3 regions of the Streptomyces sp. NPDC101776 genome follow, and region 3 is predicted to be linked to each of the others. Evidence: riboswitches for the same ligand, from Rfam matches in the RefSeq annotation. Region 3 holds a riboswitch; each other region holds the start of a gene.
What was found. A riboswitch is a leader RNA that binds a small molecule or an ion and turns the genes downstream of it on or off. The one in region 3 is predicted to bind cyclic di-AMP.

Region 1: another riboswitch for cyclic di-AMP. It lies ahead of ACIRRY_RS31860 (M23 family metallopeptidase); the one in region 3 lies ahead of ACIRRY_RS15205 (M23 family metallopeptidase).
Region 2: another riboswitch for cyclic di-AMP. It lies ahead of ACIRRY_RS02870 (peptidoglycan DD-metalloendopeptidase family protein); the one in region 3 lies ahead of ACIRRY_RS15205 (M23 family metallopeptidase).

The regions. Positions count from the first base shown of each region.
Region 1 covers NZ_JBIWMV010000012.1:175,823-185,260, forward strand. Annotated here, with positions in the region: gene ACIRRY_RS31850 (HPr family phosphocarrier protein) at 1-210, shown strand, start outside; gene ACIRRY_RS31855 (GntR family transcriptional regulator) at 372-1,067, opposite strand; gene ACIRRY_RS31860 (M23 family metallopeptidase) at 1,256-2,011, opposite strand; cyclic di-AMP (ydaO/yuaA leader) riboswitch at 2,025-2,182, opposite strand; gene ACIRRY_RS31865 (M16 family metallopeptidase) at 2,384-3,772, opposite strand; gene ACIRRY_RS31870 (M16 family metallopeptidase) at 3,769-5,148, opposite strand; gene ACIRRY_RS31875 (DNA topoisomerase (ATP-hydrolyzing) subunit A) at 5,482-7,938, shown strand; gene ACIRRY_RS31880 (CobW family GTP-binding protein) at 7,949-9,136, opposite strand.
Region 2 covers NZ_JBIWMV010000001.1:653,447-662,884, forward strand. Annotated here, with positions in the region: gene dxs (1-deoxy-D-xylulose-5-phosphate synthase) at 1-1,071, shown strand, start outside; gene ACIRRY_RS02845 (aspartate aminotransferase family protein) at 1,068-2,453, shown strand; gene ACIRRY_RS02850 (helix-turn-helix domain-containing protein) at 2,528-3,160, shown strand; gene ACIRRY_RS02855 (DUF6126 family protein) at 3,157-3,282, shown strand; gene ACIRRY_RS02860 (tyrosine-protein phosphatase) at 3,301-4,098, opposite strand; gene ACIRRY_RS02865 (alpha-galactosidase) at 4,269-6,341, shown strand; cyclic di-AMP (ydaO/yuaA leader) riboswitch at 6,647-6,805, shown strand; gene ACIRRY_RS02870 (peptidoglycan DD-metalloendopeptidase family protein) at 6,810-7,751, shown strand; gene ACIRRY_RS02875 (SGNH/GDSL hydrolase family protein) at 7,943-8,728, shown strand; gene ACIRRY_RS02880 (TetR/AcrR family transcriptional regulator) at 9,015-9,438, opposite strand, start outside.
Region 3 covers NZ_JBIWMV010000004.1:17,937-27,374, reverse strand. Annotated here, with positions in the region: gene ACIRRY_RS15230 (MarR family winged helix-turn-helix transcriptional regulator) at 1-348, opposite strand, end outside; gene ACIRRY_RS15225 (dihydrofolate reductase family protein) at 450-1,580, shown strand; gene ACIRRY_RS15220 (alginate lyase family protein) at 1,683-2,888, shown strand; tRNA gene ACIRRY_RS15215 (tRNA-Met) at 2,941-3,014, shown strand; gene ACIRRY_RS15210 (PP2C family protein-serine/threonine phosphatase) at 3,168-4,316, shown strand; cyclic di-AMP (ydaO/yuaA leader) riboswitch at 4,550-4,706, shown strand; gene ACIRRY_RS15205 (M23 family metallopeptidase) at 4,718-5,725, shown strand; gene ACIRRY_RS15200 (aldo/keto reductase) at 5,773-6,717, shown strand; gene ACIRRY_RS15195 (PrsW family intramembrane metalloprotease) at 6,731-8,038, opposite strand; gene trmB (tRNA (guanosine(46)-N7)-methyltransferase TrmB) at 8,088-8,894, opposite strand; gene lhgO (L-2-hydroxyglutarate oxidase) at 9,020-9,438, opposite strand, start outside.

The sequences.
Region 1 (9,438 bases), on a different contig from region 3:
GCCACCACGGCCTCGGGTATCCCCGTGACGATCGCCAAGGCCGACGGCAACCCCGTCAACGCGGCCTCCATGCTCGCGGTGCTGGGCCTGGGCGCCCAGGGCGGCGAGGAGATCGTCCTCGCGTCGGACGCCGAGGGCGCGGACGCGGCCCTCGACCGACTGGCGAAACTGGTCGCGGAGGGTCTCGAGGAACTCCCCGAGACTGTCTGAACAACCCGCAATTGATGGTTGCGGTGATTTCGCCGCAAAACCGATGTGCCGCAACCTCGAAGGGCTCGCCCGAATTACCGGGCGAGCCCTTCGCAATTCCATTTGCGGGCAGCAGAAATAATCCCCCGCGAATTATCCTCTCTTTGTATACGGCGCCCGTGTTAATGCCGCAGACCCGACATGTTTACGGGAGGTTGCGAAGTCCTCACACGGTCCGCGCCGCCCGCCCCGCCGGGAAATCGCAGCCGGTGCGCGGTGCCGGCCCGCTCGGTGTGCAGGGCGGTGATCGCCCGCGCGCGCTCGCTGTCGCCGCGCGCCACCGCGTCCACGATGGCCCCGTGCTCGGCCCAGGACTCGACGGGGTTGGCCGGTGCGTCGACCGCGTACATCCAGGCGATCTTGTGCCGCAGCTGGGTCAGCATCGAGGTCAGCGCGGGGCTCCCGGAGGCCTGTGCCAGCGTCTCGTGGAACCAGCTGCCCAGGGAGCGCAGATCCTCGCTGTTGCCCCGCCTGGCGCGCTCCTGGCCCAGCCTGACGAGGCCGCGCAGCACCTTCAGGTGGGCCTCGGTGCGCCGCTGGGCGGCCCGCGAGGCACCGAGCGGCTCCAACAGCATCCGCATCTCCAGCAGGTCGGCGGCCTCCTGCTCGGTCGGTTCCGCGACGCACGCGCCCGCGTGCCGCCGGGTCACGACGAACCCCTCGGCCTCCAGCGTGCGCAGGGCCTCCCGCACGGGGACGCGCGAGACGCCGTACCGGCGCGCGAGGAGTTCCTCGGTGAGCCTGCCGCCGCGCTCGTAGACACCGGCGACGATGTCGTCCCGGATCGCCGTGCATACCGAGTGCGCCGGAATACGCATGTCCGACCTCCGCCTTAATCCCCGTGAAACGTCGACGATTGACGTGTGTTCCGTGACTCTATTGCAATGAGCGGGAATTTCCGATGGCGGGCCGGAATCCATGGATATTTTTTGGACAGGTGGGCTCCGGAAACGCCGAAAGCCCCGGCCGGGCGGGCTGGGGCTTCAGGAAGTGCGGCGCCGTGTCGTCAGACGTTCACGCCGTGCTTGCGGAGGTAGGCGACGGGGTCGACGTCCGAGCCGTACTCGGCGGTCGTGCGGGCCTCGAAGTGGAGGTGCGGTCCGGTGACGTTGCCGGTCGCCCCGGAGAGGCCGATCTGCTGGCCCGGGGTGACCGTCTGGCCGACCGAGACACCGATGGACGACAGGTGGCCGTACATGGTGTACATGCCGTCGGCCATCTTGATCACGACCTCGTTGCCGTACGAACCTCCCCAGCCGGCCTCGACGACGGTGCCGGAGCCCACCGCGTGCACGGAGGTGCCGGTCGAGGCGTGGAAGTCGATGCCGGTGTGGGCACCGGAGGACCACAGGGAGCCGCCGGTCTTGTAGCCGGTGGACACATAGGAGCCGGCGACCGGCGCGACGAAGGTGTTGAGCCTCTTGCGCTCGGCCTCGCGGGCGGCGCGCACCTCGGCCTCGCGGGCCGCCTTGGCCTGTGCGGCGGCCTTGGCGCGGGCGGTCTCCCTGGCCTGCTGCTCGGCGGCGGCCTCCCGCTGTGCGGCGGCCTGGGCGTCGATCTTCTCGGCCACGGAGTCGTTGATGGCGACGACGGGGGTGAGGCCGGTCTGTTCGGGGGCGGGCTCCGCGGCGAACGCCGGGGCGGCGGCCAGGGTGCCTACGACGCCGGAGGTGGCGAGAGCCGCGACACTCGCGGCACGAACGGTGGTGCGGTGGGTCCGGCTCGGGCGACGGTGCTTCCCGGTGGCGCGGGTGAACGCCATGAAGTGGCTGGTCCTTTCCTTCCTTCTCGCCTACCGGGTTAGCTGACGGGTTCGGAGCAGGAAGGTCTCCTACGGACTCCCTCGCGGTGCGCGGGCGTCCGATTCACCCCAGGGACGTGGGTCCCCGGCTCCCCTGGCTCGCGCCGTACGGGGACTCGGCGATGACTGTCCGGTGCCACGAGTGCGGCGCGGTGCCTGACGGACAGCCGGGTTGACGCTAAAGGGGGCCACTTTCAATCCCCAAACGGATCACGGTTTTTGTTGCACATGCCACAGGGCAGACAGGCAACCTCTCCCCCAATTCGGACAATAGGGAGCCCTGGTGACGCTTCAGTCACCAGGGCTCCCCACGCGCGTGTGCAGCTACCGCGTCTACTCCGCCGGAACGACGGTCACTTCGCCGATACCGAGGGCCTCCACGGGCTCCTTGATCTGCTCCGCGTCGCCTACGAGGATCGTCACCAGACGGTCCACCGGGAAGGCGTTCACGACCGCCGCGGTGGCCTCCACGGTGCCGGTCGCGGCGAGTTGCTGGTAGAGCGTCGCCTGGTAGTCGTCAGGCAGGTGCTGCTCGACCTGGTCGGCCAGCGTGCTCGCGACGGCCGCGGCGGTCTCGTACTTGAGCGGCGCCACCCCGACGAGGTTCTGTACGGCGATGTCCCGCTCGGCGTCCGTGAGTCCGCCCTCGGCGAGCTTGCGGAGCACCGTCCACAGGTCGTCGAGCGCGGGACCGGTGTTCGGGGTGTCCACGGAGCCGCTGATGGCGAGCATCGACGCGCCCGTGCCGTCCGGTGCCGAACGCAGCACCTGGCCGAACGCCCGCACACCGTAGGTGTAGCCCTTCTCCTCGCGCAGGACACGGTCCAGGCGGGAGGTGAGGGTGCCGCCCAGGCAGTACGTGCCGAGCACCTGCGCGGGCCACACGCGGTCGTGCCGGTCGGATCCGACGCGGCCGATGAGCAGCTGCGTCTGGACGGCGCCGGGACGGTGCACGATCACGACCCGCCCGGTGTCGTCGGCGGTCACCGGCGGCACGGGGCGTGGCTGCGCGGTGGAGCCCGTCCACGAGCCCAGGGTGTCCGCGAGCAGCGCGTCCAGGTCGATGCCGGTGAGGTCGCCGACGACCACTGCGGTGGCCGTGGCGGGGCGGACGTGCCGTTCGTAGAAGGCGCGTACGGCTCCGGAGTCGATCTTCTGGACGGTCTCCTCGGTGCCCTGGCGCGGGCGCGACATGCGCGAGGTCGCCGGGAACAGCTCCTTGGAGAGCTGCTTGGCCGCGCGGCGGGACGGGTTGGCCGTCTCGTGCGGGATCTCGTCGAGGCGGTTGCGGACCAGCCGCTCGACCTCGCTGTCCGCGAAGGCGGGCGCCCTGAGGGCGTCGGACAGCAGACCGAGCCCCTTGGCCAGGCGCGAGGCCGGGACCTCCAGGCTCAGGCGCAGCCCGGGGTGGTCGGCGTGCGCGTCGAGGGTGGCGCCGGAGCGCTCCAGCTCCGCGGCGAACTCCTCGGCGGAGTGCTTGTCGGTGCCCTCGGAGAAGGCACGCGCGGTGATCGTGGCGACACCGTCCAGGCCGGCAGGCTCAGCGTCCAGGGGCGCGTCCAGGAGCACCTCTACGGCGACGACCTGCTGGCCGGGGCGGTGGCAGCGCAGCACGGTCAGGCCGTTGCCGAGCGTCCCGCGCTCGGGCGCCGGGAAGGCCCAGGGCCTGGCCTCGCCGGCCTGGGGCTGCGGGTGGAACTCCATCGTGGCGAGCTCGGTCACTTGGCCGCCTCCTCGTTCTCGTCGGTGGCCTCGGCCGCTGCTTCGTCGGCGGCGGCTGCGTCGTCGTCATCGTCTTCGTCCGCGATCGGCTCGTAGACGAGCACCGCGCGGTTGTCGGGGCGCAGACGGGCCTTGGCGGCCTCCTGGACCTCCTCCGCCGTCACGTCGAGGACGCGCTGCACGGCGGTCAGGGCGAGCTGCGGGTCGCCGAACAGGACGGCGTACCGGCACAGTTCGTCCGCACGGCCCGCGACCGTGCCCAGCCGGTCCAGCCACTCGCGCTCCAACTGGGCCTGGGCGCGCTCCATTTCCTCGGCCGTGGGGCCCTCCGCGGCGAACCGGGCGAGCTCCTCGTCGATGGCCGCCTCGATGACCGGCACCTCGACGTCACCGGACGTCTTGACGTCCAGCCACCCCAGGGAGGGCGCTCCGGCCAGCCGCAGCAGACCGAAGCCGGCCGCCACGGCCGTACGGTCGCGTCGTACCAGGCGGTTGTAGAGGAGCGAGGACTCGCCGCCGCCCAGGATGGTGAGAGCGAGGTCGGCCGCGTCGGACGCGCGCGTGCCGTCCTCCGGGAGCCGGTAGGCGCACATCAGGGCGCGGGCCGGGACCTCCTCGACGACGACCTCGCGCAGTTCGCCGCCCATCGTGTCGGGCAGTGAGCCGTCACGGGGAGCGGGCTTGCCGTCGTGCGCCGCGATGGACCCGAAGTACTTCTCGATCCAGGCGAGCGTCTGCTCGGGGTCGATGTCGCCGACCACGGACAGGACCGCGTTGTTGGGCGCGTAGTAGGTGCGGAAGAACGCGCGCGCGTCCTCCAGCGTGGCCGCGTCCAGGTCCGCCATCGAGCCGATGGGCGTGTGGTGGTACGGGTGCCCCTCTGGGTAGGCGAGGGCGGTCAGCTTCTCGAACGCGGTCCCGTAGGGCACGTTGTCGTAGCGCTGGCGGCGTTCGTTCTTGACGACGTCCCGCTGGTTCTCCATGGACTCTTCGTCAAGGGCGGCCAACAGGGAGCCCATGCGGTCGGCCTCCAGCCAGAGGGCGAGCTCCAACTGGTGGGTGGGCATGGTCTCGAAGTAGTTCGTGCGCTCGAAGCTGGTGGTGCCGTTGAGCGAACCGCCCGCGCCCTGCACCAGCTCGAAGTGGCCGTTGCCCTTCACCTGTCCGGAGCCCTGGAACATCAGGTGCTCGAAGAGGTGAGCCAGGCCGGTACGCCCCTTGACCTCGTGGCGGGAACCGACGTCGTACCAGAGGCACACCGCCGCGACCGGGGTCAGGTGGTCCTCGGAGAGCACCACGCGCAGACCGTTGGCCAAGCGGTGTTCGGTCGCTGTCAGACCGCCGGACCCTGCCTCGGCGGTGGCCGTGTGACCCATGGGCATGTACGTCCCTTCGATCGCGGATTCTCTGGCTGGAACCGCAGAAATCCTGCTCGTCCCGCCACTGTATGCAAGCGTGCGGACCGTCGGCGAAGTTCCCGGCGGACGTACGCCGAGAGCGAGATCGCGTAGCCTGCGGGCAGTCGCACACGTGGACCCACGCGGCAGCCGTCGGTGACGGAGCCGAGCGGCCAACGCCGGGTCCTGGTCCGCGTTGTCAGTGCCGCGGTCCACAATGGTTCACGTCAAGACCCCGTTCACGCTTCAGCAAGAGTGAGCCGAAGGGGAGCGACCCCCAGGCGAGCGACCAGAAAAGAGGAGCCGGCAGCGATGGCCCGCCGCAGCACGAAGACCCCGCCGCCCGACGACTCGTTCGAGGAGCGGATCCTCGACATCGACGTCGTCGACGAGATGCAGGGCTCCTACCTTGAGTACGCGTACTCGGTCATCTACTCCCGAGCCCTGCCGGACGCCCGGGACGGCCTGAAGCCGGTCCACCGACGGATCGTCTACCAGATGGACGAGATGGGCCTGCGCCCCGACCGCGGCTTTGTGAAGTGCGCGCGTGTCGTCGGCGAGGTCATGGGCAAGCTGCACCCGCACGGCGACGCGTCGATCTACGACGCCCTGGTGCGCATGGCCCAGCCCTTCTCCATGCGCGTCCCCCTGGCCGACGGCCACGGCAACTTCGGCTCGCTGGGCAACGACGACCCGCCTGCCGCGATGCGGTACACCGAGTGCCGGCCGTCCGAGGCCGCCAACCTGATGACCGAGTCGATCGACGAGGACACGGTCGACTTCACCCCGAACTACGACGGCCAGGAGCGGGAGCCGGTGGCCCTGCCCGCCGCCTTCCCGAACCTCCTGGTGAACGGCTCGTCGGGCATCGCCGTCGGCATGGCCACCAACATGCCGCCGCACAACCTGGGCGAAGTCATCGCGGCGGCCCGCCACTTGATCCGCTTTCCGAACGCGGACCTGGACACCCTGATGCGCCACGTCCCCGGCCCCGACCTGCCCACGGGCGGCCGGATCGTCGGCCTCACGGGCATTCGGGACGCGTACGAGACGGGCCGCGGCACGTTCAAGATCCGCTCCACGGTGACGGTGGACGACGTCACACCGCGCCGCAAGGGCCTGGTCGTCACCGAACTGCCCTTCACAGTCGGCCCGGAGAAGGTGATCGCCAAGATCAAGGACCTGGTCGGCGCGAAGAAGCTCCAGGGCATCGCCGACGTCAAGGACCTCACCGACCGCGCGCACGGCCTGCGCCTGGTCATCGAGATCAAGAACGGCTTCGTGCCCGAAGCGGTCCTGGAGCAGCTCTACAAGTTGACGCCGATGGAGGAGTCCTTCGGCATCAACAACGTCGCCCTGGTGGACGGCCAGCCCCTCACGCTCGGCCTCAAGGAGCTCCTGGAGGTCTATCTCGACCACCGCTTCGACGTCGTACGGCGGCGCAGCGAGTTCCGCCGCACCAAGCGGCGCGACCGCCTCCACCTGGTGGAGGGTCTGCTCACCGCGCTCGTCGACATCGACGAGGTCATCCGCATCATCCGCTCCAGCGACAACTCCGCGCAGGCGAAGCAGAGTCTGATGGAGCGCTTCTCCCTGTCGGACATCCAGACGCAGTACATCCTGGACACGCCGCTGCGCCGGCTCACCCGGTTCGACCGGATCGAGCTGGAGTCGGAGATGGAGCGACTCCGCGCGGAGATCGCGGAGTTGACCCGCATCCTGGAGTCGGACACCGAACTGCGCAAGCTGGTCTCGACCGAACTGGCCGCGGTGGCCAAGAAGTTCGGCACCGACCGGCGCACGGTCCTGCTGGAGTCGGCGGGCGCGCCCGCCGCCACCGTGCCGCTCCAGGTGGCCGACGACCCGTGCCGGGTGCTGCTCTCCTCGACGGGTCTGCTGGCCCGTACGGCGAACGGCGAGCCCTTCCCGGAGGACGCGGAGGCCCGGCGCGTCAAGCACGACGTGATCGTCTCGGCGGTCCCGGCGACGGCGCGCGGCGAACTGGGCGCGGTCACCTCGGCCGGCCGGCTGCTGCGGATCAACGTCGTGGACCTGCCCCAGCTCCCGGAGACGGCGGCCGCACCGAACCTCTCCGGCGGCGCGGCGGTCACGGAGTTCGTCTCCCTGGACGAGGGCGAGACGGTCATCTGTCTTACGACCCTCGACGAGTCCTCCCCCGGCCTGGCGATCGGCACGGAACAGGGCGTCGTGAAGCGCGTGGTCCCCGACTACCCCACGAACAAGGAGGAGTTGGAGGTCATCACGCTCAAGGACGGCGACCGGATCGTCGGCGCGATCGAGCTGCGCACCGGCGAGGAGGACCTGGTCTTCATCACGGACGACGCCCAACTCCTGCGCTACCAGGCCGCCCAGGTCCGCCCCCAGGGCCGCCCGGCCGGCGGCATGGCGGGCATCAAACTCACCGAGGGCGCGAAGGTCATCTCCTTCACCGCCGTCGACCCCGCCGCGGACGCCGTGGTGTTCACGATCGCGGGCTCTCGCGGCACCCTGGACGACTCGGTCCAGACGACGGCCAAGCTGACCCCGTTCGACCAGTACCCCCGCAAGGGCCGCGCCACCGGCGGCGTCCGCTGTCAGCGCTTCCTGAGGGGCGAGGACTGCCTCTCCCTGGCCTGGGCGGGCCCCGTACCGGCGAAGGCCGCACAGCGGGACGGCACACCGGCGGAACTCCCGGAGACGGACCCGCGCCGCGACGGCTCGGGCGTGTCGCTGGCGAAGACGGTGTCGGTGGTGGCGGGCCCGGTGTAGCCCACGCCTCTCAGCCCTCCGGCTCCGGGTCCAACTCCCCCTCCTGGTCCGGCTCTTGTACGTAACGCAGGACGCCCCACATGCCATGCTCGTCGGCGTGTGGGGCGTCGTCGTCCTTGCACGCCTCCAACTCCTTGCCGAGGGCGGGCAGATCGAGGCCGGTGCCAATGAGCACGAGCTGGGTCAGTCGCGAGTCGCCGTCGGCCCAGGCCTCGGGATAGAAGCGCAGGAAGCGTCCTACGGCGTGCACGGCGTACCGGTTATGGGGATCGTGGGCGCCGAAGTCGACGTACCCCTTGATGCGGTAGAGCCCCTCGGGCCTGCTGTCCAGGAACGTCATCAGCCGCCGCGGGTCCATGGGCGTGTCGTCGGAGGCGAAGGAGAGGCTGTCGTAGGCGGTGTGCAAGTGGTCGGCGTGCGCGGCGTGTTCGCCCTCCTCCGCACCGGCGTGGTCGTGCAGGTCGTCGAAGGTCAACTGCCCGACGCGCTCCTCGCTCGGCCGGCAGTCGAAGAGGAACTCCGGGTCGATACGGCCGTAGGTGGCGGGTACGACGGCGGCACGGTCGGTGAGCGAGCGGACGAGCCCGAGGACGCGCGGGGCGTCGACCGCCCGGTCGAGCTTGTTGACGACGACGAGGTCGGCGAGGGAGAGATGCCGGTCGATCTCGGGGTGCTTCACGCGCGTGGCGTCGAACTCGGCGGCGTCCACGACCTCGACGAGTCCGCCGTAGACGATCCCCGGATGCTCGCTGGCGAGCAGCATGCGCACCAGTTCCTCCGGTTCGGCGAGCCCGCTGGCCTCGATGACGATGACGTCGATACCGGCGGCGGGCCGGGCGAGGCGCTCCAGGTAGACGTCGAGTTCACTGGCGTCGACGGCGCAGCACAAGCACCCGTTGCCGAGCGAGACGGTCGAGTCGCCGAGCGCACCGGCCACGGCCAGCGCGTCGATCTCGATCGCCCCGAAGTCATTGACGACGGCTCCGATACGGCTGCCTCCGCTGCGGTGCAGGAGGTGGTTGAGCAGGGTCGTCTTGCCGGAGCCGAGGAATCCGGCGAGGACGAGGACGGGGATCTGCGGGGGGATCGGGAGCGGGTTCGGATCCGAGGTCGGAATCGAGGCGGGAGCGGGGGTTGTCGGGGCCGGAGCGGGAGCGGACACCGGGGCCTGGGCCTGGGCCTGGGCAGGAGCGGACATCGGGGCCGGGGCCCGATCGCGGGTCGGAACCGGTGTCGTAGGCAGGTCCGGAGCCGAGGCCGTGGGCAAGCTCGGAACCGAGCTCGCGGGCCGGCCCGGATCCGGATCCGTGCTCGGAACCGACGCCGGATCGATGCTCGGGCTCGGGCCTGTGCTCGGGCTCTGCTGGCTCAACGTGCGACCTCTTTCACGCCGACGCGTGCACCGGCTCGTGGTCCGGCACCCGTACGGAGGTTGAATGCGGCCCCAGGATACGAGCCGGAAGAATCGCCGCGAAGTGAACGATTGTTAGCAGCACTTGC
Region 2 (9,438 bases), on a different contig from region 3:
GAGAAGGGGCGCGGCTACGAACCCGCCCTCGCCCACGAGGAGGACCACTTCCACACCGTCGGCGTGATGGACCCGCTCACCTGCGCACCCCTCGTGCCCTCCAACGGCCCTTCCTGGACCAGTGTGTTCGGCGACGAGATCCTGCGCATCGGTGAGGAACGGGACGACGTCGTGGCGATCACCGCGGCCATGCTGCACCCGGTCGGCCTCGGCAAGTTCGCCGCGAGGTTCCCCGACCGCGTGTGGGACGTAGGCATCGCCGAACAGCACGCGGCGGTGTCGGCGGCGGGCCTCGCGACCGGCGGACTGCATCCCGTCGTCGCCGTCTACGCCACCTTCCTCAACCGCGCCTTCGACCAGCTCCTGATGGATGTCGCCCTCCACCGCTGCGGAGTCACCTTCGTCCTCGACCGGGCCGGCGTCACCGGCGTCGACGGGGCCTCCCACAACGGCATGTGGGACATGTCCATCCTCCAGGTCGTGCCCGGGCTGAGGATCGCCGCGCCGCGCGACGCCGACCAACTCCGGGCCCAGCTAAGGGAAGCGGTCGCCGTCGACGACGCGCCCACCCTCGTCCGCTTCCCGAAGGAGTCGGTCGGACCGGAGATCCCCGCGATCGACCGCGTCGGCGGACTCGACATCCTGCACCGGGGCGCGGAGACACCCGAGGTGCTGCTCGTCGCCGTGGGAGTGATGGCGCCCGTCTGCCTCCAGGCCGCCGAGCTCCTCGAAGCGCGCGGTATCAACTGCACGGTCGTGGACCCCCGTTGGGTCAAACCCGTCGACCCGGCGCTGCCCGGCCTCGCCGCCGAACACCGCCTGGTGGCCGTCGTCGAGGACAACAGCCGGGCCTCCGGTGTCGGCGCCGCCGTGGCGCTGGCGCTCGGCGACGCCGAAGTCGACGTGCCCGTACGGCGGTTCGGCATCCCGGAGCAGTTCCTCGCGCACGCCAAACGCGGCGAGGTGCTCGCCGACATCGGCCTCACACCCGTCGAGGTCGCCGGACGGATCAGCGCAAGCCTGGCGGTCAAGGACAGGGCCGGCCACGCAGCCAAGGAGAAACCCGAATGACCAAGGAGTTCGACCTCGCCGCGCTCATGGCCGAGCGCGGAGCCGAGCGCTACGAGCTGCACACCAAGTACCTCAACCACCAGCTCCCGCGCATGCTGCGCACCATCGGCTTCGACAAGGTCTACGAGCGGGGCGAGGGCGCCTACTTCTGGGACGCGGACGGCAACGACTACCTGGACATGCTCGCCGGGTTCGGGGTGATGGGCCTCGGCCGTCACCACCCCGTCGTCCGCAAGGCCCTGCACGACGTCCTCGACGCCCAGCTCGCCGACCTCACCCGCTTCGACTGCCAGCCGCTGCCCGGCCTGCTCGCCGAGAAGCTGCTCACCCACAGCCCGCACCTGGACCGGGTGTTCTTCGGCAACAGCGGTACGGAGGCGGTCGAGACCGCGCTGAAGTTCGCCCGCTACGCGACCGGGAAGCCGCGCGTCCTCTACTGCGACCACGCCTTCCACGGCCTGACCACCGGCTCGCTGTCGGTCAACGGCGAGGACGGCTTCCGGGACGGCTTCGCCCCGCTGCTGCCCGACACCGCCGTGCCGCTCGGCGATCTCGACGCCCTGGCACGGGAGTTGAAGAAGGGCGACGTCGCCGCCCTCGTCGTCGAGCCGATCCAGGGCAAGGGTGTGCACGAGGCACCGCCCGGCTATCTGCGGGCCGCGCAGGAACTCCTGCGGCAGCACAAGGCGTTGCTCATCGCCGACGAGGTGCAGACGGGTCTCGGCCGCACCGGTGACTTCTACGCCTACCAGCACGAGGACGGCGTGGAGCCCGACCTGGTGTGTGTGGCCAAGGCACTGTCCGGCGGCTATGTGCCGGTCGGCGCGACCCTCGGCAAGGACTGGATCTTCAAGAAGGTCTACTCGTCCATGGACCGGGTGCTGGTCCACTCGGCGAGCTTCGGGTCCAACGCCCAGGCCATGGCGGCCGGCCTCGCCGTGCTGTCCGTCATGGAGAACGAGCAGATCGTCGCCAACGCCCGTGCCACCGGGGACCAGTTGAGGTCGCGGCTCGCCGCGCTGGTCGACAAGTACGAGCTGCTCGCCGATGTGCGCGGCCGGGGCCTGATGATCGGCATCGAGTTCGGGAAGCCCAAGTCGCTGAAGCTGCGCAGCCGTTGGACCATGTTGCAGGCCGCGCGCAAGGGCCTGTTCGCGCAGATGGTGGTCGTACCGCTGCTCCAGCGGCACCGCATCCTCACCCAGGTCTCCGGTGACCACCTGGAGGTCATCAAGCTGATCCCGCCGCTGGTCGTCGGGGAGCGCGAGGTGGACCGGTTCGTGGACGCCTTCACGGCCGTGATGGACGACGCGCACAGCGGCGGCGGGCTGATGTGGGACTTCAGCAAGACGCTCGTGAAGCAGGCGGTGGCCAACCGCTGAGCCTTCGGGACGGGGTTTTTGCCTCTGTGGCAAGAAATTTGCCGCAGAGGCAATCCTGGGGCTGAATAGAGAGCATGAGCTCTTCCGAGACAGAGTCGGAACCGTCGACCGGACCGGCCGACGACCTGCCGGCCACCGTCGCCCCCCAGCTCCGAGCCCTGCGCCGCCGCGCCTCCCTCACCCTGGAGGCCGCCGCCCGCTCGGCCGGGCTCTCGCCCGCCCATCTCTCCCGGCTGGAGACCGGGCTGCGTCAGCCCTCGCTGCCGATGCTGCTCGCGCTGGCCCGTATCTACGGTACGACAGTCTCGGATCTGCTGGGCGAGACGGTCACCGACCGGGACGCCGTCGTCCGCGCCGCCGACATGGAACCGACCCACGCGGGCGGCTGGACCTACTGGCAGGCCGGCGCCCACGGCCGCGGGATGCAGTCGCTGCGCGTCCGCATCCCGCACGGCTCCCAGGGCGACATCGTGCGCGTGCACCCCGGCGAGGAATGGCTCTACGTCCTCAAGGGGCGGTTGCGGCTGCGGCTCGGCGACACCGCGCACGTCCTCGGGCCGGGCGACAGCGCGCACTTCGACTCGCTCACCCCGCACCGGCTCGCCGCCGCCGACGAGACCGGCGTCGAGGTCCTGTTCGTCCACACCCTGTTGCAGAGCCCCACGGCCGCCCTGTGCCTGGGCCCGATCACCGGAGAGACGCCATGAGCGGCAACAACATCGAGGACAAGTTCCCCCGCGCCCTGTGGGTACGGCTCCTCATCTACATCGCTGTCGGCCACCTCTTCGCGGCCTTCATCTACCTGCTGTTCTCCGTGGGTGCCAAGTAGCCCGCCACCGCCACGAGTTCAGTCCAGCAGGCGCTCGCGCAGCCGCTCCCGGATCTCCGGGGTGATCCCCAACCCCTGCTCCAGATAGGCGTCCACGCTGCCCCAGGTCTCCTCGACCGTCTCGAAGGCCGCCGTCAGATACTCGGCGCGGGCGTCGAAGAGGGGACTGAGGAGCTCCATCACCTCGGGGGAGTAGCCGGCGACGGAGGAGTTGCTGCGGCGCACCTGGTAGCGGCGGTGCTTCGCGTTCGACTCCAGGTAGTCGGTCACGATCGCCTCGCGCTCCACGCCCAGGGCGAGCAGCGTCACGGCTATCGACAGACCCGCGCGGTCCTTGCCCGCCGCGCAGTGCATCAGCGCGGGAACACTGTCCTCGGCGAGCGAGTGGAGCACCTGGGAGTGCTCGGCGGTCCGGTCCTTGACGATCGTGCGGTACGAGGCGATCATCCGGTTCGCGCCCTTGTCGCCGCCGAGGATCTCGCGCAACTGCTCGATCTCGCCGTCGCGGACCATCTTCCAGAACTCGGAGCCGTCCGCCGGGTCGCTCAGCGGCAGGTTCACATTGCGCACGCCGGGCAGCTCGACGTCGGGACCCTCCAGCTTCTGGTCCGACGCGTTGCGGAAGTCGAATATCGTGTGCAGACCCAGCGAGTCGAGGAACGCGGTGTCCTCCTCGGTCGCGTGCGCGAGATGGCCGCTGCGGAACAGCACCCCGTGCCGCACCCGCCGTCCGTCCACCGTAGGAAGTCCGCCCACGTCCCGGAAATTGCGCACTCCGGACAACTCCGGCTCGGTCGACGGAATCTGCTGCGTCACGAGGACTCCTCCCACTCGGCCCGGCGGCGCGGCTCACCGGCGGGCACGTTCTCGACGATACGACATCGATTCCCGAGGCAATGAGTTGTCCACAGGCGTTGCCTCACGACCCCTCGGACGTCGATGATGTTGGCGCTTGAGCGGACTTGTTCGAATCTGTGAGGAACCTGATGCTGGAGATCGCCGAGAACGGCCGGACGTGGGTGCTGTCGGGCCCCACAAGCAGCTACGCCGTCCATCTCACCGAGCACGACGAGCTGCTCCACCTGCACTGGGGCCCCGCGATCGCACTCGCCGACGCCGAGGAACTCGCCGCCCGCCCGCTGCCCTCCGGCTCCTCCTTCGAGTCCCCGCTCGACGGCCGCGAGGAGTACCCCGTCGAGGGCGGCCCCCGCTTCGCCCGGCCCGCCCTGTCCGTGCGCACCCCCGAGCGCCGCGGCACGGAATGGACCTTCGAGCGGTACGACACCGAGGGCGACGAACTGCGGCTCCGCTTCCGGGACACCGGCCTTGCGATCACGCTGCACTACCGGACGCGCGGCGACGTCGTAGAGCGCTGGACGAGCCTCGACAACGACGGGGACGAGCCGTTGGAGCTGCTGCGCGCCGACTCCGGTGTGTGGACGCTGCCCGAGCGTGAGGGGTGGCGGCTGTCGCAGTTGCACGGGCGGTGGGCCGCCGAGTCGCGGCTGGTGCGTTCCGAGCTCACCTACGGTGAGAAGGTCATCGGCAGCCGGCGCGGTCACACCGGGCATCAGCATCTGCCCTGGGTGGCCCTCGACATCGACGCCACCGAGGAGCGCGGCGAGGTCTACGGCTGTGCCCTCGGCTGGTCGGGGTCCTGGCGGCTGGCCGTGGCCCAACTCCCGGACGCGCGCGTGCAGATCACCGGCGGTGCCGGGTACGACGACTCCGGGCTGCTGCTCCTGGCGCCGGGCGAGTCCTACACGACCCCCCTCTTCGCGGGGCTGTGGAGCGACGGCGGCTACGGCGGCGCCAGCCGCACCTGGCACACGTACCAGCGGACGTACGTCATCCCGGACGCGGACCAGGACCGGCCGGTGCTCTACAACTCCTGGGAGGCCACCCAGTTCGACATCTCCGAGGAGCAGCAGGAGACGCTCGCGCAGCGCGCGGCGGCGGTCGGGGTCGAGCTGTTCGTGGTCGACGACGGCTGGTTCGGCGCCCGCACCAGCGACCGTGCCGGGCTCGGTGACTGGACCCCCAACCCGGACCGTTTCCCGGCGGGTCTCAAGCCGCTCGCCGACCGTGTGCACGCGCTGGGCATGCAGTTCGGCATCTGGGTCGAGCCCGAGATGATCAACCCGGACAGCGACCTGTACCGCGCGCACCCCGACTGGGTGCAGTTCCAACCGGGACGAAAGCGGACGGAGTTCCGCAATCAGCTCGTCCTCAACCTGGCCCGCGAGGACGTTCAGGAGTACCTCTGGGAGCAGCTCGACGGGCTGCTCTCCAGTGCCCCGATCGACTACGTGAAGTGGGACTTCAACCGCTGCTTCACCGACGCGGGCTGGCCCGGCGACGCCTATCCGCAGCGTCTCTGGGTCGACCATGTGCGGGCCCTGTACGCCCTGTTGGACCGGTTGCGGGAAGCTCACCCGGGCGTGGCCTTCGAGTCCTGCTCGGGCGGTGGCGGCCGGATCGACCTCGGCATCATGAGCCGTACGGACCAGGTGTGGACCTCGGACAACACCGACCCGCTCGACCGGCTCGCCATCCAGCACGGCTTCAGCCAGATCCACCCCGCGCGCGTGATGGCCGCCTGGGTCACCGACAGCCCGAACACTCAACTCAACGACCGGGTCAGCAGCCTGCGTTTCCGGTTCGTGAGTTCCATGGCCGGGGTGCTCGGTGTGGGTGGCGACCTCTCGGAGTGGACCGACGAGGACCTCACCGAGGCCCGCCGCTGGGTCGACCTCTACAAGGAGATCCGGCCGCTCGTGCAGCACGGCGACCTCCACCGGCTGCGCGCGCCGAGCGGCGGACTGAGCGCCGTGCAGTACGTGCGCGGCGACGAGACCGTCGTCCTCGCCCTCCTCCAGGCGCAGCACTACGGAGAGCCCCTGTCGGCGCTCCGGCTGCGCGGGCTCGACCCGACAGCATCGTACGAATGCCTCGAAACGGGTGAAGTCCACAGGGGTGCGGTCCTGTTGCACCACGGGCTGCGTACTGGGCTGCGCGGTGACCTCGATGCGACGGTTATCCGGCTGCGTCGCATCTGAGCCTTCTGTCCTAATTGCAGCCTTCGTGCCAACTCGCTCTGGAATAAAGGAACCTGAGGGGAACGCACGTGATCAGCGTCATATTCGTGACCGTACGTCGTTCGTCATGTTCACGTAATTGGCGTGCTTTTGCAGGGGAATTGAGGGGTTGAGTCCGGTGGGAATTCACGGAGGGTGACTGTAAATTCCCACAGGGGATCACAAGGAACGCATATCCGTGGAACCTCCTGCTTGTCCCTTTGCGTCTTCCTCGCTTACGTTCGCCACCAATCCGGACGGACGCCCAATCCTGCCGCCGACCGGACTCCGCACACCCACCCGTATGCGGCAGGAGCGGGGGACCCACAGGTAAGACGCCTGTTCCGGTCTCCGGAACGGGCTTGGGGTTAAGCCGCGACCAGCGCGCGGCCGGGCATCTCCAGCCCGCACCCGACAGCTCACCCCGCAGGCGCCGGAGAGGAATTCGTCATGCCCGCCAAGGGTAAGCACCGCCGTCCGAAGTCCCAGCGTTTCTCCCGCTCGATAGCCGTGGCCGGAACGGGCGGCGCGGCACTCGCCCTTCCGCTCATGGGGGCGACCGGCGCTCATGCCGCCACCACGACTTCCGTTCCGGAAAAGGCCGTTCAGTCGGTTCCGGCGACTGAGAAGACGGTGACGCAGAAGGCGGCGACCGCCAAGACCGAGGGCGTCAAGACGTACTCGGTGAAGGCCGGCGACTGGCTCGCGAAGATCGCCGAGGAGCAGGACGTCACCGGCGGCTGGAAGAAGATCTACCAGGACAACCGCGAGGCCATCGGCGGCGATCCGTCGCTGATCCACCCGGGCCTGAAGCTCTCCCTCGGCAAGAAGGCCGCGACGGGCACGAGCACGGGCACCGGCGCGGACACGGGTACGAGCACGACCAAGTCGTCCGGTTCGTCCTCCAGTTCGTCTTCTTCGTCTTCGTCGAAGAAGACGACCGCCACCCAGAGCGACGACAGCACCAGCACGAGCACCTCCAGCGGCTACACCCTCCCCGTGACCGGCGGCACGATCGGCACCGGCTACCACGTCGCGGGCAGCATGTGGTCCAGCGGCTACCACACCGGTGTCGACTTCGTCGTCCCGACCGGCACCACCATCAAGGCGGTCGCCGCGGGCACGGTCGTCTCGGCGGCCTACGACGGCGCCTACGGCAACGAGGTCGTGATCCGGCACGCGGACGGCGAGTACTCGCAGTACGCCCACATGTCGCAGCTGTCCGTCTCGGCCGGCCAGACCGTGACCGAGGGCCAGCAGATCGGCCTCTCCGGCGCGACCGGCAACGTGACCGGCCCGCACCTGCACTTCGAGATCCGGACGACGCCGTACTACGGCTCGGACGTGGACCCGGTCGCCTACCTGCGCTCGCACGGCGTCACCGTCGGCTGACCTCTCGGAACCCCGGTCAGGGCAGTTCCCGGCGTGAACGCCCCTGATCAGGGGCTTATTCCGACTTTGGACAACACTTTACAAGTGGCTTATCTCACCGCCCGTCAACCCCATATTACGATCGCGTAGGTCACACTCCAGGGTGAATTATGGTTGCCGTGGCTAACGATTCGAAGAGTGACAACAGATCAGTGATCGGGTCGTACGTGGCGGTGGGGGACAGCTTCACCGAGGGCGTCGGCGATCCTGGGCCCGACGGGGCGATGGTCGGCTGGGCCGACCGGTTCGCGGTACTGCTCGCGGACCGGCGGCCCGAGGGCGACTTCGAGTACACCAACCTCGCGGTGCGCGGGAAGCTGCTCGACCAGATCGTGGCCGACCAGCTCACCCGGGCCAAGGAGATCGCCCCCGACCTGGTCTCCCTGGCCGCGGGCGGCAACGACATCATCCGTCCGGGCACCGACCCCGACGAGGTCGCCGAGCGCTTCGAGCGCGCGGTCGCCGACCTCACCGCCGCCGTCGGCACCGTCATGGTGACGACCGGCTTCGACACCCGCAACGTGCCCGTGCTCAAGCACCTTCGCGGCAAGATCGCCACCTACAACGGACATGTGCGGGCCATCGCCGACCGCTACGGCTGTCCGGTGCTCGACCTGTGGTCCCTGAAGACGGTCCAGGACCGGCGGGCCTGGGACGGCGACCGGCTCCACCTCTCTCCCGAGGGGCACACGCGCGTGGCGCTCCGCGCCGGCCAGGTCCTCGGTGTCGAGATCCCGGCCGACCCGGACCAGCCCTGGCCGCCGCTGCCCCCGCGCGGCACGCTCGACATCCGGCGCGACGACGTCCACTGGGCACGCGAGTACCTGGTGCCGTGGATCGGCCGCCGGCTGCGGGGCGAGTCCTCCGGGGACCATGCGGAGGCGAAGGGCGCGTTGTCGCCGGACGACATCAAGATGCGGATCGACTGGGTGGCTTGACGGGGCGTGAGGCTCCGCCGGGTGAAGGGCCCGCGGGGTGGCGGGTGCGGCCGCGGAACCGGGGGGCCGGTGAGGTGACCGCGCGGGAGCGGTGAACGGCTATGGGTGGGCCGGGGTGGTGACATGTCCCCGAACCGTCCCCCTGTCCCCGGCTGCCGGAAAAACCTCCTTCGCGTGCCCGCGCCTGTCCGCGTGCCCGCAGCGTAGCCCCGCGCCGAGGTCCACGACCTCGCCGTCACGGGTACCACGGTCTGCGAACTGAACCGAGTGCCTACGGAGGGACGGCTCAGGACGCCGTCAACGCGGCCCGGTCCAGGCCCAGTTCGCGGGCCAGGGCCTCGTCGACCCACTCCAGGGCCCGCGCCCGCGACACCGCTCCCGCGTACGCCGTCATCTGTACGGCGAGTCCGTCGAGGAGCGCCGTGAGGCGCAGGGCGGTGGTGGCCGGGTCCGGGCAGTGGAACTCGCCCGCGGTCACCCCCTCGGCGACGACCTCCGCGAGCGCCCGCTTCCACTGCCGGTCGAGATCCCGGGTGACGTCCAGGAGGGCGGGCTCACGCAGCGCCGCCGCCCAGCCCTCGATCCACAGCCGCCAGCCCTTGGCCTGCCCGGTCGGCGCGTACCAGCGCACCGCCGCCCGCAGCCGGCGCAGCGCGGTCGTACGGCGGCCGAGCAGCTTGCGCAGATGCGCGAGATCGTCCTCCGCGGCG
Region 3 (9,438 bases):
GCCCGGCGCCGTACGCTCCAGGACGTCCATCCCCGCGTCGGTCAGGATCGCGGTGCTGCCCCGCTTGTCCGACGGGCACCCCTCACGCCGTACGAGACCGTCCTTCTCCAGCCGGGTCACGGCGTACGTCAGCCGGCTCCGGGTGATCTTCGACTTCTCGGCGAGGTCGGTCATCCGCAGCCGCCGGTCCGGTACGTCGGAGAGGTTGGCGAGGATGGAGTAGTACAGGTGGGGCATGCCGGCCTCCTGCTGGAGCTGCCGGTCGATCGCGTCCTCCAGGAGGTGCGTCGCGGCGATGTACGCGCGCCAGGCGCGCTGCTCCTCGGCGGTGAGCCAGCGGGTCGTCATGCCCCCAGTGTAGGTTTGTTTCAAACTTGAACCAAGCCCCACTGTTCCACCAAGCTCCGCCGATCCACCGAGCCCCGCCCGCCTCCAGAGAGAGCGCGTCGATGTCCTTCCCGTACGTCCTGCTGTCCGCCGCCGTCTCCCTCGACGGCTACCTCGACGACACCGGCCCCGACCGGCTGCTCCTCTCCGGCCCGGCCGACTTCGACCGGGTCGACGAGGTCCGGGCGTCCGTGGACGCGATCCTCATCGGCGCCGGCACCATCCGCGCGGACAACCCCCGCCTGCTCGTCAACTCCCCGGCCCGCCGAGCCGCCCGCACCGCCGCGGGCAAGCCGGAATACCCCCTCAAGGTCACGGTCAGCGGCTCCGGCGACCTTGACCCGAGCGCCAACTTCTGGCACACGGGAGGCGACAAACTCGTCTTCACGACGGACAAGGGCGCGGAGCGGGCCCGTCAACTCGGCCTCGCCGCAGACGTGTTCGCCCTGGGCCCCGAACTCGACTGGCGGCGGCTTCTTGAACACCTGCACGCTGTAAGGGGAGTTGACCGTCTGATGGTCGAGGGCGGCGGCACGATCCACACCCAACTGCTCCAGCAGGGCCTGGCCGACGAACTCCAACTCGTCGTGTCCCCCCTCTTCGTGGGCACCCCGGACGCCCCGCGCCTCTTCGGCCCGGGCACGTACCAGGCAGGCCGTCTCCGCCTCCTCGAAACCCGCCCCATCGAGGACGTCGTCCTCATCCGCTACGCACCCACCGCCCCCGGCACCGGCGACCTCCCCGCCGCCGCCGACCACCACTGGCTCGCCCTCGCCTGCGACCTGGCCGCCGACTGCCCGCCCTCGGAGACGGCGTTCAGCGTCGGCGCGGTGGTGGTGGCCGAGGACGGCACGGAACTCGCCCGGGGCCACTCCCGCGAGGCCGGCGACCCGGTGGTCCACGCGGAGGAGGCGGCCCTGGCCAAGCTCGACCCGGCCGACCCCCGCCTCCCCACCGCCACGGTCTACACCAGCCTCGAACCCTGCACCCACCGCGCCTCCCGCCCCAAGCCCTGCGCCCGCCTGATCCTCGACGCGGGCGTACGCCGGGTGGTGACCGCCTGGCGCGAGCCGGACACGTTCGTGGCTCACGCGGACGGGAGCGGTGCGCTGGCCGCGCAGGGGGTCTCCGTGGTCGTACTCCCGGAGTACGAGGAGCGGGCGAAGGCGCCGAACGGGCATCTGCTCGGTTGATCCACACCCTGTGGACGCACGACCGGCCCATCAGATCCTGCGCACCACCGCTCACCGGGTCACGCTCGCACTGAACCGGTGCGGACAAGGCGGAGGTAGGACATGAGGGCAGTCGCGGTGCTGGGCGCGACCGTGGTCGTAGGGCTTCTCGCCTCGTGCGGGGCGGCGGACACCGGTACCCGGACCATGGCGCGGGCCCTGCCCGCCGACGCGGCGTTCACGCACCCCGGAGTCCTGGTCAGCAAGGGGCAGTTGGACGCCGTACGGCAGAACGTGGCCGCCGGGAAGCAGCCCTGGCTGAAGGCGTACTTCGGGATGCGGGACAGCAAGTACGGGTCGTACAAGTACACGGCGAAGCCGGTCGCGGACGTCGACTGCCCCTGGAACGGCAAGGCCGCGCACGGGTGCGTCGAGGAGCGCGAGGACGCGATCGCGGCGTACACGCAGGCCCTGCTGTTCAGCATCACCGGGAAGCAGCACCACGCGCTCAAGGCGCGGGAGATCATGGACGACTGGTCGGCGAAGATGAAGGAGCACACCTCCGACGACGCCGGGCTGCAGACCGCGTGGGCCGGTTCGACCTGGGCGCGGGCGGCGGAGATCGTGCGGTACGCGCCGGGTGCCGGGTGGCCGGCTGACCGGGTCGAGCGGTTCGGGACGATGCTGCGTACCGCCTACGAGCCGGAAGTCACCAAGAACCTTCCCGACTACAACGGCAACTGGGACCTCGCGATGACCGACGCGGCGATCGGCATCGCCGTCTTCCTCGACGACCACAAGGCCTTCGACGCCGCCGTCAAGCGCTTCCGCGACCGCGTGCCCGCTTACTTCTACCTGGCCAAGGACGGCAAGGTGCCGCTCGCCCCGGTCGGGTCGAAGCTCACCACCCCGCAGAAGCTGACGACGTACTGGTTCAAGCAGACCACCTTCAAGGACGGCGTCGCCCAGGAGACCTGCCGCAACTTCAAGCACGTCGGCTACTCGCTCGCGGCCTCCGCCCACATCGCCGAGACCGCCTGGCACCAGGGCGTCGACCTCTACGACGGGGTCAAGGACCGGCTCAAGGCGGCCCTCGACCTGCACGCCCGCTACCAGCTCGGCGAGCCCGCGCCCGCCTGGCTGTGCGGCGGCAAGGTCGACCGGAACATGGGGCCCGACCTGGAGGTCGCCCTCAACCACCTGGAGGGCCGGCTCGGCGAGAAGGTGCCCGCCGCGCACAAGCTCGCCGAGCAGAGCAGGCCGGCCGGCAGCGACGACCTCTTCGTCTCCTGGGAGACCCTCACGCACGCCGGGAACACCGCCGACTGAAACCCGTGTGACTTCGGACCCCGCGGATGGCGTATAGTTGCAATCACAACGGCGCGGGGTGGAGCAGCTCGGTAGCTCGCTGGGCTCATAACCCAGAGGTCGCAGGTTCAAATCCTGTCCCCGCTACTAAGGCCAAGGGCCGGAATCCAGAAATGGATTCCGGCCCTTGGTGTTTCTGCCCGCTGTCCTCCCTGGTGTTTCTCCCGCCCCGATTGGCCCGCCCCGCTCGCCGCCCTCCCGCCACCGGGAAAAACTGGACGCGTGGAGGAGGGTCCGTACGTGCGAGCCGGTGGGCGCCTCCTCGGCGATCCCGTGCCCGACCCGGGCCTCGGTCCCGTCCTCGACGAGGGACGCCGGATCCCGAACCCCCGCACCCTCGCCTTCGTCCGCCGCCTGCCCCCGCTGCTGCTGGTCGTCGGCGCCTGCTACGACTACTTCACCCCGCAGAACTTCACGGCGGCCCCGTTCTTCACCGCCGCCCCGCTCGTCGCCGCCCCGCTCTACTCGCGGCGCGGCACCGTGCTCACCGGCCTGGCCGCCTTCCTCGTCGGTCTCGTGGTCCACCTCAGGCTCGGCATCGTCTTCCACATGGACGCGGTCACCGAGGCGGCCACTGTGGCGACGGTCGCCGTCCTCGCGGTCCTGATCAACCTCCTGGTCCGCCGCAGCAGCGAACAGCTCGCCTCCGCGCGCGAGATCGCCGAGGCCGCCCAGCGGGCCGTACTGCCCGAACCGGCCGAGCGGATCGGCGGGTTCGCGATCGCGGCACGATACGAGGCGGCGCAGGAGGGCGCGTTCATCGGCGGCGACCTGTACGCGGTGCAGGACACCCCGCACGGCGTGCGGCTGGTCGTCGGCGACGTGCGCGGCAAGGGCATGGGCGCGGTCGCCGCCGTGGCCGTGGTGATCGGTGCGTTCCGGGAGGCCGCCGAGCAGGAGGCCACCCTGGAGGCGGTCGCCGAGCGGCTGGAGCGGGCGCTGACGCGCGAGGGCACCCGGCGGGACGGGCTCGACGCGTTCGAGGGGTTCACCACGGCCGTCCTCGCCGAACTCCCGCACGGCGACGGCGTCGTACGGATCGTCGACCGCGGGCACCCGCCGCCGCTGCTCCTGCACGAGGACGGCACCGTGGGCACGTTGCTCGTCAAGGAGCCCGCACTGCCCCTGGGAATGGGCGAGTTGGGGGTCTGGCCGGACCGCGCCGAGGAGTTCGCGTTCCCGGGCGGGGCCACGCTGCTGGTGTACACCGACGGGCTGTCCGAGGCGCGCGACGCCCGCGGTGTCTTCTACGACCCCGGCGAGCGGCTGGCCGGCCGGACCTTCCGCAGCCCCGAGGCGCTGCTCGACATCCTCGCCAAGGAGGTGCGCCGCTACTCCGGGGGCTGGATGACGGACGACATGGCGATGATCGCCGTACGCCATCCATGACCGTTGTCACGGGTGGTGATCGGCCGACCGCCCTCCGCATAACAACTGACATCCCGTCAATACCTGTGGGAATTCTGAGACTTGGCCAACTCGCCCGTTTTTCGCCGGTGGTGGGCCGTTCGTCCAGCAAGGAAAGGTTAATGATCAAGCGGAACGGCTTGGAAAGGGATGCCTGTGTCTATTAACGTTCGATAACGCAGCGCGGTCGTCCCAGCCGTCACAAGAGACAGCTCCGCGCGCACGCGCCGAATCCCGCAAGGGAACCGGGGAACCATCCCTTGGGGTGAATCGCTCGTCGACAGCCGTGGCAACACGGCAGGTTGACGCGCGTAGGAGACCTTCCTGCTCCGAACCCGTCAGCTAACCCGGTAGGCGAGAAGGAAGGAAAGGAGCACGCCCACGTGGCGTCCAACCAGGCTGCCCCTGAAGCCCCTGTCGTCTACGGCGGTTACCGCCCCGACGAGGGCCCCTGGGAGGAGTGGAATCCCAGCGCGGAGTCCGTCCTTCCCAACCGCGGCAAGCACCGTGTCGCCAAGCAGCGTGGTGGCGGAGGATTCGCCCGCAGCTCCACCGTCCTGGGCGTCGGTGTCATAGCCGCCGTCAGCGCCGGCGGTATGGCCAGCGCCAACACCGGCAAGCCGCCGGTCTCCATCTCCATTCCGGACCTGCCCTCCGTGGGCCATCTGCTGGACGACTCCTCCAGCACCCCCAAGGGCTCCGCGACCGCGCTCAGCAGCGTCGGCGTGACCACCACCGAGGCCGCCAAGGGCGCCCCGGACGCGGGTGAGCTGCTGCGCAACCGGATCATGGAGCAGGCCGAGCTCCAGCAGCTCCAGGTCGACGGCAAGTCGAAGGCCGCCGCCGAGGCCGCCGTCGCCAAGCAGGTCGACGCGGCTGCCGCCAAGGCCGAGAAGGACGCCGCGAAGAAGGCCGCCGACGCGAAGAAGGCCGCGGAGGCCGCCGCCAAGAAGAAGGCCGAGGCCGTGAAGCTCGCCGCGCTGGCGAAGCAGTACACGCTTCCGGTCGTCTCGTACACGATCACCGGCACCTTCGGCCAGGCCGGCTCGATGTGGTCCTCCGGCTACCACACCGGACTCGACTTCGCCGCGCCCACCGGCACGCTGATCAAGGCCATCCACAGCGGCACGGTCACCGAGGCGGGCTGGGCCGGTTCCTACGGCTACCGCACGATCCTCACCCTCGACGACGGCACCGAGCTGTGGTTCTGCCACCAGTCCTCGATCAACGTCAGCGTCGGGCAGAAGGTCGCCACCGGCGACGTCATCGGCCGCGTGGGCGCCACCGGCAACGTGACCGGGCCGCACCTCCACCTGGAGGTCCACATCAACGGCGCGGCCACCGCGAGCGACCCGGCGCCCTGGCTGCGCAGCAAGGGCCTCAACCCCTGACCCGGCTGTTGGAATATCCGGTTCCGGCCCGGCTGTTGTCGTAGAGCATGACTTCTCTTCGCAAGCTGGGCCGTTCCGATCTGGAGATCTTCCCGCTGAACCTCGGCGGCAACGTCTTCGGCTGGACCGCCGACGAGGCGACCTCCTTCGCCGTGCTGGACGCCTACACCGCCGCGGGCGGCAACTTCGTCGACACCGCCGACTCGTACACGGCGTGGGTCGAGGGCAACAAGGGCGGTGAGTCCGAGACCGTCATCGGCAAGTGGGTCAAGGCCCGCGGCAACCGCTCCGACGTCGTCATCGCCACCAAGGTCAGCCAGCACCCCGAGTACCCGGGCCTGTCCGCCGTCAACATCAAGGCCGCGGCCGACGCCTCGCTGAGCCGCCTGGGCACCGACTACATCGACCTCTACTACCCGCACTTCGACCAGGTCGAGGTGCCGGTCGAGGAGATCGTCGGCGCGCTCGACGAGCTGGTGAAGGCGGGCAAGGTGCGGCACATCGCCGCCTCCAACATCTCCCCGGAGCGCCTTCAGGCGTCCCTCGACTTCTCCGACCGCGAGGGCTTGGCGCGCTATGTCGCGATCCAGCCCCACTACAACCTGGTCTCCCGCGACACCTACGAGGGCGAGCTGCGGGACGTCGCCGAACGCGGCGGCCTCTCCGCCCTGCCGTACTTCTCGCTGGCGGCCGGCTTCCTCACCGGCAAGTACCGCCCCGGTACGACCGTGGACAGCCCGCGGGCGGGTCGCGCGGCGCAGTACCTCGAATCGGAGCGCGGCCGGCGGGTGTTGAGCGCCCTGGACGAGGTCGCCCAGGCCCACGAGGCGCCCGTGGCGACGGTCGCCCTCGCCTGGCTCGCCGCCCAGCCCACGGTCGCGGCCCCGATCGCCTCCGCCCGCACGGTCGACCAGCTCCCCGCGCTGCTGGGCGTGGCCGAACTGGAGCTGACGGACGCGGAGATCGCGAAGCTGACGGACGCCTCTGCCTGAGACCTGAGGGCCGTCAGGACCGGTACGGGTTGTACAGGGAAGTCCCGTACGACCCGTACACCGGCGGCCACGGCGGCACCACCACCGGCACCGGAGGCGCCGTCCGCCGCGCCGCGTAGTCCAGCGCCGGCCGCGCCACCTCCCGGCGCAGCCACAGCTCGTGCAGCAACTCCCTTTCCCGTACGACGAATTCGGCGCCGGTGCGGCCTCGCGCGGCCCGGTGCCGCAGGACCGCCAGGGTGGTCGCGTACGCCTCGTACTGGGCCACCGAGCGGCCCGCCGGGCGGCCGAGGCGGTGGCGGGCGTACTCGCGGGCCAGCCGCCGTGCCTTCATCGAGCCGAGCACGAACGGTTCGGCCGGGGTCAGCCAGCCCGCGTAGACATAGACGGGCAACTCCTCGCGTACGGTGCGCAGTTCGCGCTGCCGGGTCCAGACCGCCAGCCAGGTCAGCAGACCGAACGAGGGGACCATGAAGACGCCGTAGACCTCGAAGAAGCCGTACTGGCCGAAGGTCGAGGAGCCGTTCCACATCGCGTGCATGCCCATCGCGAGGAGCAGGCCGGTCAGGGGGACCAGGACGCGCCGGACGTGGTGGCGGTCCGGGGAGAGCGCGGCGATGCCGAAGCCGATGCCGGTGAGGACGGTGAACAGGGGGTGCGCGAAGGGGGACATGACGATGCGCACGAAGAAGGTCGCCGCGGTGACGGAGGCGAAGCCGCGGTCGCCGGTGAGCTGGTCGGTGCCGAAGGCGGTGCCGAGGTAGAGGATGTTCTCGGTGAACGCGAAGCCGGTGGCGGTGACCCCGGCTATCACCACTCCGTCGACGATCCCGGTGAAGTCCCGTCTGCGGAAGAGAAAGACGAGCAGCACGGCTGCCGCCTTCGCCGATTCCTCGACGATCGGGGCTATGACGGTCGCGCCGAGAGTGTCCGCGCTGGTCGGGTCGGCGGTCGTGGTCGCTATCCATCGGGTCGCGAAACTGTTGGCGACGATCGCGATCAGCGCGGCGGCGCAGGCGCCCCACGCGAAGGAGAAGAGCAGGTTGCGCCAGGGGCCGGGGTCGACGCGGTCCAGCCAGCGGAACGCGGCGACGAGCAGCGGCACGGGCAGTACGGCGAGCCCGAGGCCCACCAAGAAGCCTTCCGTGCCGGTCTGTTGGCGCACGAGCGCGAGGATGACCAGACCGGAGAGCGTGAGCAGGGTGATCAGCGCGCCGTGCCGGACCCAGTTCCGCCGCCACCAGCGCTCGCGCCGCCCGTGCCCGGGCACACCACCGGCGAGGTGGCCGGGGTGCGGGGGGTACGGCGAAAACGTGGCCACGGCATCGACCCTAACGAGGTAAGGGCACGGCCCGCGATGGAGCCTGGCGTCAGCGCTGGTCGTCGTGGGGTACGCGACGGAACAGCAGATCGTTCACGACATGTCCCTTGTCCAGTCCCTGGCCCTCGAAACGGGTCAGCGGCCGGAAGTCCGGACGGGGCGCAAAACCGCCGTCGGGTTGGCTGTTCTCGAAGTCCGGGTGCGCGCCGAGGACTTCGAGCATCTGCTCCGCGTACGGCTCCCAGTCGGTCGCGCAGTGCACGGTGGCCCCCGGCTTGAGCCGGGTCGCGGTGAGGGAGAGGAACTCCTCCTGGATCAGCCGCCGCTTGTGGTGCCGCTTCTTGGGCCAGGGGTCCGGGAAGTAGACGCGCAGCCCGTCGAGCGCGTCCGGGGTGAGCATCTCGCGGAGCAGGATGATGGCGTCCCCGTTGGCGACGCGGATGTTGGACAGGCCGTGGTGTTCGGCGAGGCCGAGGAGGTTGCCCTGGCCCGGGGTGTGCACGTCGGCGGCGAGGATGTTCGTCGCGGGGGCGGCCGCCGCCATCTGCGCGGTGGCCTCGCCCATGCCGAAGCCGATCTCCAGCACGACGGGGTTGTCGTTCCCGAACAGCTCGGTGAGGTCGAGGGTGCGTTGACCGTCGATGTCGAGTCCCCACGTGGGCCACAGGCGTTCCAGGGCGTCGGCCTGGCCTGCCGTGACGCGGCTCCTGCGGGGCTGGAAGCTGCGGATTCGGCGTTCGAAGTGGGAGCCGGCGGGGTCGGGGCGGGGCCCGTCGGGGAAACGGGGTTCGCCCTTGGGTCGGGTTCGCTGTGCGGGCTCGGTGGGGGCGGCGGGGGTGTTGGGGGAGTCAGACACAATGCGGTGATTTTACGGGGCGTGCGCCTGGTCGTCCGCGTGGCTTGTGTTGTCTTGCGGGTGCAGGTGCGTTGGGGCTGGTCGCGCCCGCGCGGCGGAGCCGCAAATGTCACAGCCCCGCGCCCCTAGGGGGTTGCGGTGCCCGGAGTTTTGAGTGGGAGGCGTTTCTCCTCGCCAAGTACAGCCAGTGCCCGTCTGGCCACCTCTCTGCCGATCGGGAGGGAGGCTGTTGCCGCTGGGCTCGGGGCGTTGAGGACGTGGACCGTCCGTGGGCCCTCCTTGATCAGGAAGTCGTCGACCAGGGTGCCGTCCCGGAGGACCGCCTGGGCGCGTACACCGGCTGCCGACGGCGTGAGGTCGTCCGGTGTCACCGCCGGGAGCAGTCGCTGTACGGCTGTCGTAAAGGCGCTCTTGGACACCGACCGGCGCAGCTCCCCCGCTCCGTACCGCCAGTGCTGCCGGGCCATGTGCCACACCCCGGGCCAGGCTGCCGTCGTCGCGAGCTCTCGGGGGCTTACGACGCCCCAGTCGTAGCCCTCGCGGG